DNA from 2 places in the Synechococcus sp. CBW1107 genome. Region 1 is predicted to be linked to the other one. Evidence: predicted binding sites of a transcription regulator. Region 1 holds the regulator's gene; the other holds the start of a gene.
What was found. The regulator NtcA, encoded in region 1, controls nitrogen genes in cyanobacteria. The targets are predictions, from matches to a motif close to GTANCNNNNGNTAC.

Region 1 (4,412 bases):
CGATGTGCAATCCATGCGCTACACCGGCGATCGCATCTGCAAAGCCGCCGATGGCAGCCTCGATCTCGAGGAGGTGTTCTATCTGCGCCCGATCGGCGATTACAGCGACCGCCAGGGCAAGAAGTACAGCTACGACGAGATCCAGCGAGGACTGGACCTGGAGCTCTGCCGCCAGGCTGCGATGCGCTACCGCGACCTGCTGGCCGCCGGCTTCGCCGAGGAACATGCCCGCGGCATCCTCCCCTTCGATTACCGCCAGCACTTCGTGGTGAGCTTCAGTCTGAGGGCCTTCCTGCATTTTCTGGACCTGCGCGCCAAGCTGGATGCGCAGCTGGAGATCCGCCAGCTCTGTGATCTGATGTGGCCCCATCTGGAGTCGTGGGCTCCAGAGATCGCCGCCTGGTACAGCCGCGCCCGCCTGCACAAAGCGCGCCTGGCCCCCTGACCGACCTGTGCCTGGAAGCCCCTCAGCCAGCCCTGCCATGCCACCGCTTCCTCTGCTGCTGCTTCTGTTGCTGATCGCACCGGCGGCTCACGGCCAGATGCTGATCGACGCGATGGGGGCGGCGGCGATCCAGGGAACACTGCAGGGAGCCTCCGCTCCGGGCTACACCAACCTGCTGCGCTCGGTGGAGGGGAGGATCCAGGGCCTTGGCGCCGGCAGCAGCGGCGACTCCTTCGCAGGCCCGTCGGCCGTCCGGAGCTCCACACCGATAGCGCCGGCTTCTGTGGCGAGAAGCGGTCCAGGCGAACCGGGCGCCGAAACCCACTTCGTGGTGAACAGCCGTGTGATCCGCCTCTGCCCGAGCGGGCTCCCCTGCATCGGCCAGGTGCGCCGGGCCATGGGGATGCCCTGAGTCAGGCCTTGGCCAGGGTCAGACCCTGGCCAGAGTCACGCGCTCCGGCTGATGCTGATACTTGCCGGCGCGATCCTGGTAGGTGGTGTCACAGGGATCTCCTTCGAAGAACAGCAACTGGGTGATGCCCTCATTCGCGTAGATCCGGCAGTCCGCACCGGATGAATTGCTGAATTCGAGGGTGAGATGCCCCTCCCAGCCGGCCTCCGCCGGCGTGGTGTTCACGATGATGCCCAGCCGGGCGTAGGTGCTCTTGCCCAGGCAGATCACGGTGATCGTCGGCGGAACCTTCAGCTTCTCCAGGGCCACGCCGAGGCCGTAGGAATGGGCCGGCAGGATGAAGTACTCCCCATCCTCGTCATGGTGGAGGGGGGCGGGCTCCAGGTTGCCGGGATTGAACCGCTTCGGGTTCATCACCGTGCCGGGCACATGGCGGAAGATCAGAAACTCCCGCGGCGAGAGGCGCAGGTCGTAGCCGTAGGAGGAACAGCCGAAGCTCAGCACCGGCCGGGTGGCGGTCTCCGGCTCCAGATGCCTCACCAGGGTGGGCTGAAAGGGCTGGATCATCCCTTCCGCGGCCAGGGCATTGATCCAGCGGTCGTTCTTCAGCATGGGGCACCTCCCCGCCGCAGCTGGGTGACCTGATCGGCCATGGCCAGCAGTTCCAGGGGGATGGACGGTCCTGTGAGGATCACATCCAGGTGGGCTGGCCGTTGCTCCAGGGTGCTGATCACCTCCTCAGCGGCGAGAAAACCCAGCTCGATCGCCAGTCCCAGTTCATCGAGCACCATCAGCTCCACGGCGGCCCCCAGCAACTGGTCGCGGCTGAAGGCCCACACCTCCCGCACGGCGGCATGCACGGGTTCCGGCTCCAGGTCTGCAGGCTGGGTGAGACAGGAGGGCACGGCCGGGCGCAACCACTGCAACCGGCCACAGAGCCTGAGGCTGTGCTCAGGCCCCTGGTCGACCCCCCCCTTGAGGAACTGACTGATCAGCACCCGGCTGCCCAGTCCCGCACTGCGCAGGGCCTGGCTGAACACCCCGTCGAAACTGCCGCGGAACGAGGCGGTGTGCACCTGAAGCAGACCTTCGGGCCTCGCGGGCAGCGGCCGGGAGCGGGGCGGCAGCGGCCGGGACGTCCCGGCGGCGCGCACGGGATGACGCGACTCGGCGGAGGCATTGCGCAGGCTGGCCGTCATCAACACCCCAAGGGAAGCCGAACCCGAATGTAGCGGTGTCCTGGCCGCCAGCAAGGCTGAGCCACCATCCCTAGCGCGAACACCCGTACTGCACCCATGGGCGAAGCCCGGCCGGACCTGTGTGGATGCAATTCATTAGTGTCGGTGACTACAGGGCTCGCCATGGGCGATCCTTACCGTCCATCTCACACCTGCTCCGCCGAAACATGGTTGGCGCGATGCGCGGATTCAGTCGCACGGGCGGCCCAGCGACACCAGCTCCCGTGGGCCTCGCCGCGGCCGCGAGCGGAGCGAGCACGCTCCTTGATGTGATGCGCGGCCTGAGCGGCTGCGTGATCGAAACCGTTGAGCGGGGTAAGACGATCTTCTTTCCCGGTGATCCGGCTGAGCGGGTCTATCTGCTGCGCCGGGGGGCCGTGCGTCTCTCGCGGGTGTACGAATCGGGTGAAGAAATCACCGTGGCCCTGCTGAGGGAAAACAGCCTGTTCGGGGTGCTTTCCCTGCTCACGGGTCAGCGTTCGGATCGCTTCTACCACGCGGTGGCCTTCACCCGGGTGGAACTGGTGGCGGCCCCGGCGGGTTCGGTGCGGCGGGCCATCGAGCAGGACTCCAGCGTGGGCCTGCTCCTCCTGCAAGGCCTCTCCTCGCGGATCCTGCAGACCGAGACGATGATCGAGACCCTCACACACCGGGACATGTCGTCAAGGCTGGTGAGTTTCCTGCTGGTGCTCTGCCGTGATTTCGGAGTGCCCGGGAGCGAAGGCATCACGATCGACCTTCGCCTCTCCCATCAGGCGATCGCCGAGGCCATCGGCTCGACACGGGTGACGATCACCCGTCTGCTGGGCGATCTGCGCCAGGCAGGACTGGTGCAGATCGATCGCAAGAAAATCACGGTCTTCGATCCGGTGGCCCTGGCCAAGCGCTTCAGCTGAACCGGTTGCGACCGCGGTTGATACTGGACCTTCCCGCACGGTGCTGTGTCCGGCTGGCTGCTGATTCTGGCCCTTCTGGCTCTCGGGGGGGTGTTGGCCACCCTGGGGGATCGGCTGGGCAGCCGGGTGGGGAAGGCCAGACTCAGTCTGTTCAACCTGCGGCCACGCAAGACGGCCGTGCTGATCACGGTCCTCACAGGCAGCCTCATCAGCGCCGTCTCCCTCGGACTGATGCTGGCGGTGAGCGAGCGCCTGCGCGTTGGACTGTTCGAACTCGATGCCCTGCAGGCCAGGCTGCTCGACAGCCGCACCACCCTGCGCCGCAGTGAGCAGAACCTGCGACGCAGCCGCCAGGAGCAGGCCAGGGTGGAAGCGGCGCTGCAGCGGGCGCGCCGCGATCGGGAGCAGACCAGGCGTCAGCTCACCGCCGCTGAGATCCAGACGCGCCAGTTGCGCGGCGAACTCAAGCCCCTGCTGGCTCAGCGCCAGGACCTGCTGGTCCAGCGCGACCGCCTCAACCGGGACATCCGCGCCAGGGACCAGGACATCCGCAAAACCGAAACGGAGCTGGCCCGGGTGCGCGGCCTGATCACGGCCGGCGAAACAGAACTCAAGGGACTGGAGGAGAAACTGATCGCGCTGCGCCGCGGCGATGTGGTGATCAGCAGCGGACAACCCCTGGCCAGCGCCAAGGTGAACCCCCGCAACGCAACCGAAGCCAACGCCGCGGTCGTGGCACTGCTGCGTCAGGCCAATCTGAATGCCTTCCAGCGGGTGCTGCCCTCAGAAACCCCCAACCGCCAGATCCTGCTGGTGCCCCGCCAGGACATCGCCACCCTCGAATCTCGCATCTCCAGGGGCGGGCCCTGGGTGGTGAGCATCCTCTCGGCCGCGAACGTGCTGCGGGGCGAGGACCAGGTGCTGGGCTTCCCCGACCTCAGGCCTAACCGCCAGGTGCTGCGCAAGGGAGATCTGATGGCCTCCACCGTGCTGGAGGGCGATGAACGCTCCAGCGAGCAGGTCCGCAACCGCCTCAACCTGCTGCTGGCGGCCTCCTTCGCCAAGGCCCAGCGCCAGGGCTCGATCGCCGACGGTGTTCAGTTCGACGTGGCGGCCTTCAACCGGCTGGGGCGGGAACTGAGCGAGCGCCCCCCCGGGCAGACCGTGACCCTCGAGGCCGTGGCCGTCCGTGACGCCGAGACCCCCGATCCGCTGGTGCTCGACCTGCGCCTGAGCGAAGCCCCAGGCGAGCCACGGCCGGAGCGGCAGGGGCCTGGGCGGGGGCAGCCATGACGCGCCCAGCAGCACCGGGTCTTCCCATCCAGGGTGCCCTGGCGGGGCTCGACCCTGGGCGCAGCAAGTGCGGCCTGGTGCGCACAGACCGGAGCCGGAAGCAGCTGCTCGAAGCCCTGGTGATCCCT
Region 2 (4,412 bases), 500 kb from region 1:
GCCACGACGAAGTAGTTCGCGTCGATCAGGGCATGCAGGCGGTTGAGATCGCCCTGAAAGCGGTCGATGGCCTCATGCAGTCCCTGGGAGATCAGCTCATCGATGCGCACATAGCTCCAGGTGGCCAGCATGCGTCCCGTGAGGCATTCGAGGTCGTCGGGCGGGCCGGGCACCGGATTGCCGCGGATCACGCGCATCGACTTGCTCAGCCCCTCGAGGCAGTAGCGCACCGAGCGGGGAAAGATGGGATCGAGCAGCAGGAACTCGGCCACGGCCCTTGGCGTGATGCCCTGCTGCTGCGACTGGCGGAACATCTGGTACGCCCCGGCGGAGCGCAGCAGCGAAATCCACTGTAACTCATCGAGCACACCTCCCACCTCCTCGGGGCTGGGCAACAGCAGGTAGTACTTGACGTCGAGGATGCGGCTGGTTTTGTCGGCCCGCTCGACCAACCGCCCCAGTTTGCTGAACTGCCAGGAGAGGTCGCGGCTCAGGGTGGCGTCGGTGATGCCATAGAAGAGCTGACAGGCCTTGCGCACCTCGTGGAGCTGCTCCTGGCCAGGGAGACGCCAGAACTGATCACTCTCGAGCAGAGTGAGATAGAGATCGTTGAGCTGCTCCCACATCTCCGTGGTGATCACCTCGCGGATCTGGCGGGCGTTCTCGCGGGCCGCGGCGATGCAGTTGACGATGCTGCTGGGATTCTCCGGCTCCTGGACCAGGAAGCGCACCACTTCTTCGGGGCCCCCGCCGGGAAAGATCCGATCGAAGAGTTCACGGTCGCCGCTGGCGTCGATCAGCGGCAGCCAGGGCTCGGCACTGCCGGGGGGGCAGTCGAGGGCCATGGCCTCGCTCACCTCGAGAAAGCGGGAAATGTTCTCCGCCCGCTCCACGTAGCGGTTGATCCAGTACAGGGATTCGGCGACCCGACTCAGCATGAGGTCTCATCCACGATCCAGGTGTCCTTGCAGCCCCCTCCCTGAGAGGAATTCACCACCAGGGAGCCCCGACGCAGGGCCACGCGGGTGAGTCCCCCTGGGCTCACCCAGGCTCCCTTGCCACGCAGCACGTAGGGACGCAGATCGACGTGGCAGGGGTAGAGCTCGCCCTCGCTGAGGGAGGGAACGGTGGAGAGCTCCAGGGTGGGCTGGGCGATGAAATTGCGGGGATCGGCCTTGATCTTCCCGGAGAAGGACAGGATCTCGGCCTGATCGGCATGGGGGCCGATCAGCATCCCGTAGCCACCGGCCTCGGCCACCGACTTGACCACCAGTTCGCTGAGATGGGCGAGCACATAGGCCTGGTCTTCGGGCCTGGAGCAGATGTAGGTGGGCACGTTCTCGATGATCGGCTCCTCCCCCAGGTAGTAGCGGATCATCTCCGGCACGTAGGCGTAAATCAGCTTGTCGTCGGCCACACCGGTGCCGGGGGCGTTGGCGATCGCCACGCGCCCGGCCCGGTAGGCCTCCATCAGCCCGCGCACCCCCAGCATCGAGTCTGGGCGGAACACGGCCGGATCGAGGAAGTCGTCGTCGATCCGGCGGTAGATCACATCCACCGGCTCGAGCCCGGAGGTGCTGCGCATCCAGACCCGGTTCCCCTCGCAGACCAGATCGCGACCCTCCACCAGCTGGATGCCCATCTGCTGGGCCAGGTAGCTGTGCTCGAAGTAGGCGCTGTTGAAGACCCCGGGGGTGAGCAGCACCACCTTGGGGGTGTCGGTCCAGGGGGCCAGGTCGCGCAGGGTCTGCAGCAGGTGCGACGGATAGTCGTCGATGGGCTGCACCGTGCGGCCGGCGAAGAGGCTGGGGAACATCCGCTTCATCACGCGGCGGTTCTCGAGGAAGTAGGCCACCCCCGAGGGGCAGCGCAGGTTGTCCTCCAGCACCCGCCAGGTGCCCTGGCCGTCGCGGATCAGATCAAGCCCGGAAATGTGGCACCAGCGGCCCAGGGGCGGCTTGAACCCCTGCATCTGGGGCCGCCAGCCCTGGGAGCTCTCCACATCCGCCCGGGGCACGACCCCGTCGCTGAGGATTTTCTGATCGCCGTAGACATCGCCCAGGAAGCTGTCGATCGCTTCCAGCCGCTGAATCAGGCCGAGTTCCAGCCGCTGCCATTCGCCCGAGCGGATCAGACGCGGCAGGGGATCGAAGGGAAGGATCCGCTCACCGCCCCGCTCACCGGAGCCGTTGAGGCGGAAGGTGGCGCCGAGGCGCTTGAGCAACATGCCGGCGGCGGCATGGTTGCGGTTGATCTCCTCGATCCCCAGCTGACCGAGGGACGAGAGCAGGGGACTCAGGGCCGAGCGCGGCTCGGAGGCGGCGCTGAAATACTCGTCGTAACCCTTGCTGGGCTTGTAGTCGGTGAACATCGACGCTGGCGTGGCCATGGCTTGATCATGGACAGCGGCATTGACAACTCTGGTGGTTATCGCTACCGATTGCCGGTGGGTTGAGCTGGATCGATCCAGATCCACACCCGGCCAGGGCCCGTTGTTGGCGCGGGCCCTCAGAGCAGGAAGTAGCGCTGCGCCATCGGCAGCTCGTCGGCGGGCTCGCAGGTGAGCAGTTCACCGTCGGCGAAAACCTCATAGGTCTGGGGGTCCACCTCCACCTTGGGCAGGGCGCTGTTGTTGCGCATCTGGGCCTTGCCGATGCCACGGGTGTGAACCACCGGCACGCAGGGCCGCTTCAGGCCCAGCTTGCGGGGCAGGTCATCGTCGAGGGCCGCCTGGCTCAGGAAGGTGAGGCAGCTGGGGGCGAGGGCACCGCCGTAGGCCGCGAACATCGGCCGTCCGTGCACCGGACCGGGGGTGGGGATCGAGGCGTTGGCATCACCCATCTGGGCCCAGACGATCGAGCCCCCCTTGACCACCAGCTCCGGCTTGACCCCGAAGAAGCCGGGCTTCCAGAGCACCAGATCAGCCAGTTTGCCCACTTCCACCGAGCCGATCTGGCTGTCGAGGCCGTGGGCGATCGCCGGGTTGATCGTGTATTTGGCCACATAGCGCTTGAGGCGCACGTTGTCGTTGCGGCCGCGGCCCGCACCGGCGCTGTCCTCCGGCAGGGTGCCGCGCTGCACCTTCATCTTGTGGGCGGTCTGGAAGGTGCGGGTGATCACCTCACCCACCCGGCCCATGGCCTGGGAGTCGCTGGCGATGATGCTGAAGGCCCCCAGGTCGTGGAGGATGTCCTCGGCGGCAATGGTTTCGCGGCGGATGCGCGATTCGGCGAAGGCCACGTCTTCGGGGATGGCCGCGTCGAGGTGGTGGCACACCATCAGCATGTCGAGGTGTTCCTCGAGCGTGTTGCGGGTGTAGGGGCGGGTGGGGTTGGTGGAGCTGGGCAGCACGTTGGCCTCGCCGCAGATCCGGATGATGTCCGGGGCATGGCCGCCGCCGGCCCCCTCGGTGTGGAAGGTGTGGATGGTGCGGCCGCCGATCGCCCGGATCGTGTCCTCCACAAAACCCGCCTCATTGAGGGTGTCGGAGTGGATGCAGACCTGCACGTCGAGCTGGTCGGCCACGGTGAGACAGCAATCGATCGCCGCCGGGGTGGTGCCCCAGTCTTCGTGGAGCTTGAGACCGCAGGCTCCGGCCCGCACCTGCTCCTCGAGCGCCTCGGGCGTGCTGGCGTTGCCCTTGCCATAGAAGCCCAGGTTCACGGGCAGGCCTTCGGCAGCCTGGAACATCCGGGCCAGATGGAAGGCCCCGGGGGTGCAGGTGGTGGCATTGGTGCCGGTGGCCGGGCCGGTGCCGCCGCCCAGCAGAGTGGTGACGCCCGAAGCCAGGGCCGTCTCGATCTGCTGCGGACAGATGAAATGGATGTGGGTGTCGATGCCGCCGGCGGTGAGGATGTGGCCCTCCCCGGCGATCGCCTCGGTGCCGGGCCCCACCACGATCGTCACGCCGTCGGTGATGTCGGGGTTGCCGGCCTTGCCGATGGCGCAGATGCGTCCGTCGCGGAGGCCCACATCGGCCTTGACGATCCCCCACCAGTCCAGGATCAGGGCGTTGGTGATCACCGTGTCCACAGCCCCGTCGGCGCGGGAGGTCTGGGCCTGGCCCATGCCGTCGCGGATCACCTTGCCGCCGCCGAATTTCACCTCCTCGCCATAGGTGGTGAAGTCGTCCTCCACCTCCAGGATCAGCTCGGTGTCGGCCAGCCGCAGCCGGTCGCCGGTGGTGGGGCCGTAGGTCTCGGCGTAGGCCCGGCGATCCATCCGGTAGGGCATGGCTGGTGCGGGTGACGAAGGAACGGGGGATGGGCGGGGCCGCCCTGGGCGGATCAGTCGAGGGGGCCGTTGATCAGACCGTTGAAGCCGAACACACAGCGGGCTCCGGCCAGAGGCACCAGCTGAACGGGGCGCTGATCCCCTGGCTCGAAGCGGATCGCGGTGCCGGCCGGAATGTC

Region 2: a site for NtcA is predicted at 2,424-2,437, ahead of I1E95_RS08495 (circularly permuted type 2 ATP-grasp protein). Genes of this name have one in related genera too.

Annotation. Positions count from the first base shown of each region.
Region 1 covers NZ_CP064908.1:1,139,550-1,143,961, forward strand. Annotated here, with positions in the region: gene thyX (FAD-dependent thymidylate synthase) at 1-445, shown strand, start outside; gene I1E95_RS06085 (hypothetical protein) at 483-857, shown strand; gene dcd (dCTP deaminase) at 876-1,469, opposite strand; gene I1E95_RS06095 (cob(I)yrinic acid a,c-diamide adenosyltransferase) at 1,463-2,056, opposite strand; gene ntcA (global nitrogen regulator NtcA) at 2,263-2,991, shown strand; gene I1E95_RS06105 (DUF3084 domain-containing protein) at 3,037-4,284, shown strand; gene I1E95_RS06110 (resolvase) at 4,281-4,412, shown strand, end outside.
Region 2 covers NZ_CP064908.1:1,639,679-1,644,090, reverse strand. Annotated here, with positions in the region: gene I1E95_RS08500 (alpha-E domain-containing protein) at 1-938, opposite strand, end outside; gene I1E95_RS08495 (circularly permuted type 2 ATP-grasp protein) at 932-2,371, opposite strand; gene ureC (urease subunit alpha) at 2,509-4,233, opposite strand; gene I1E95_RS08485 (urease subunit beta) at 4,287-4,412, opposite strand, start outside.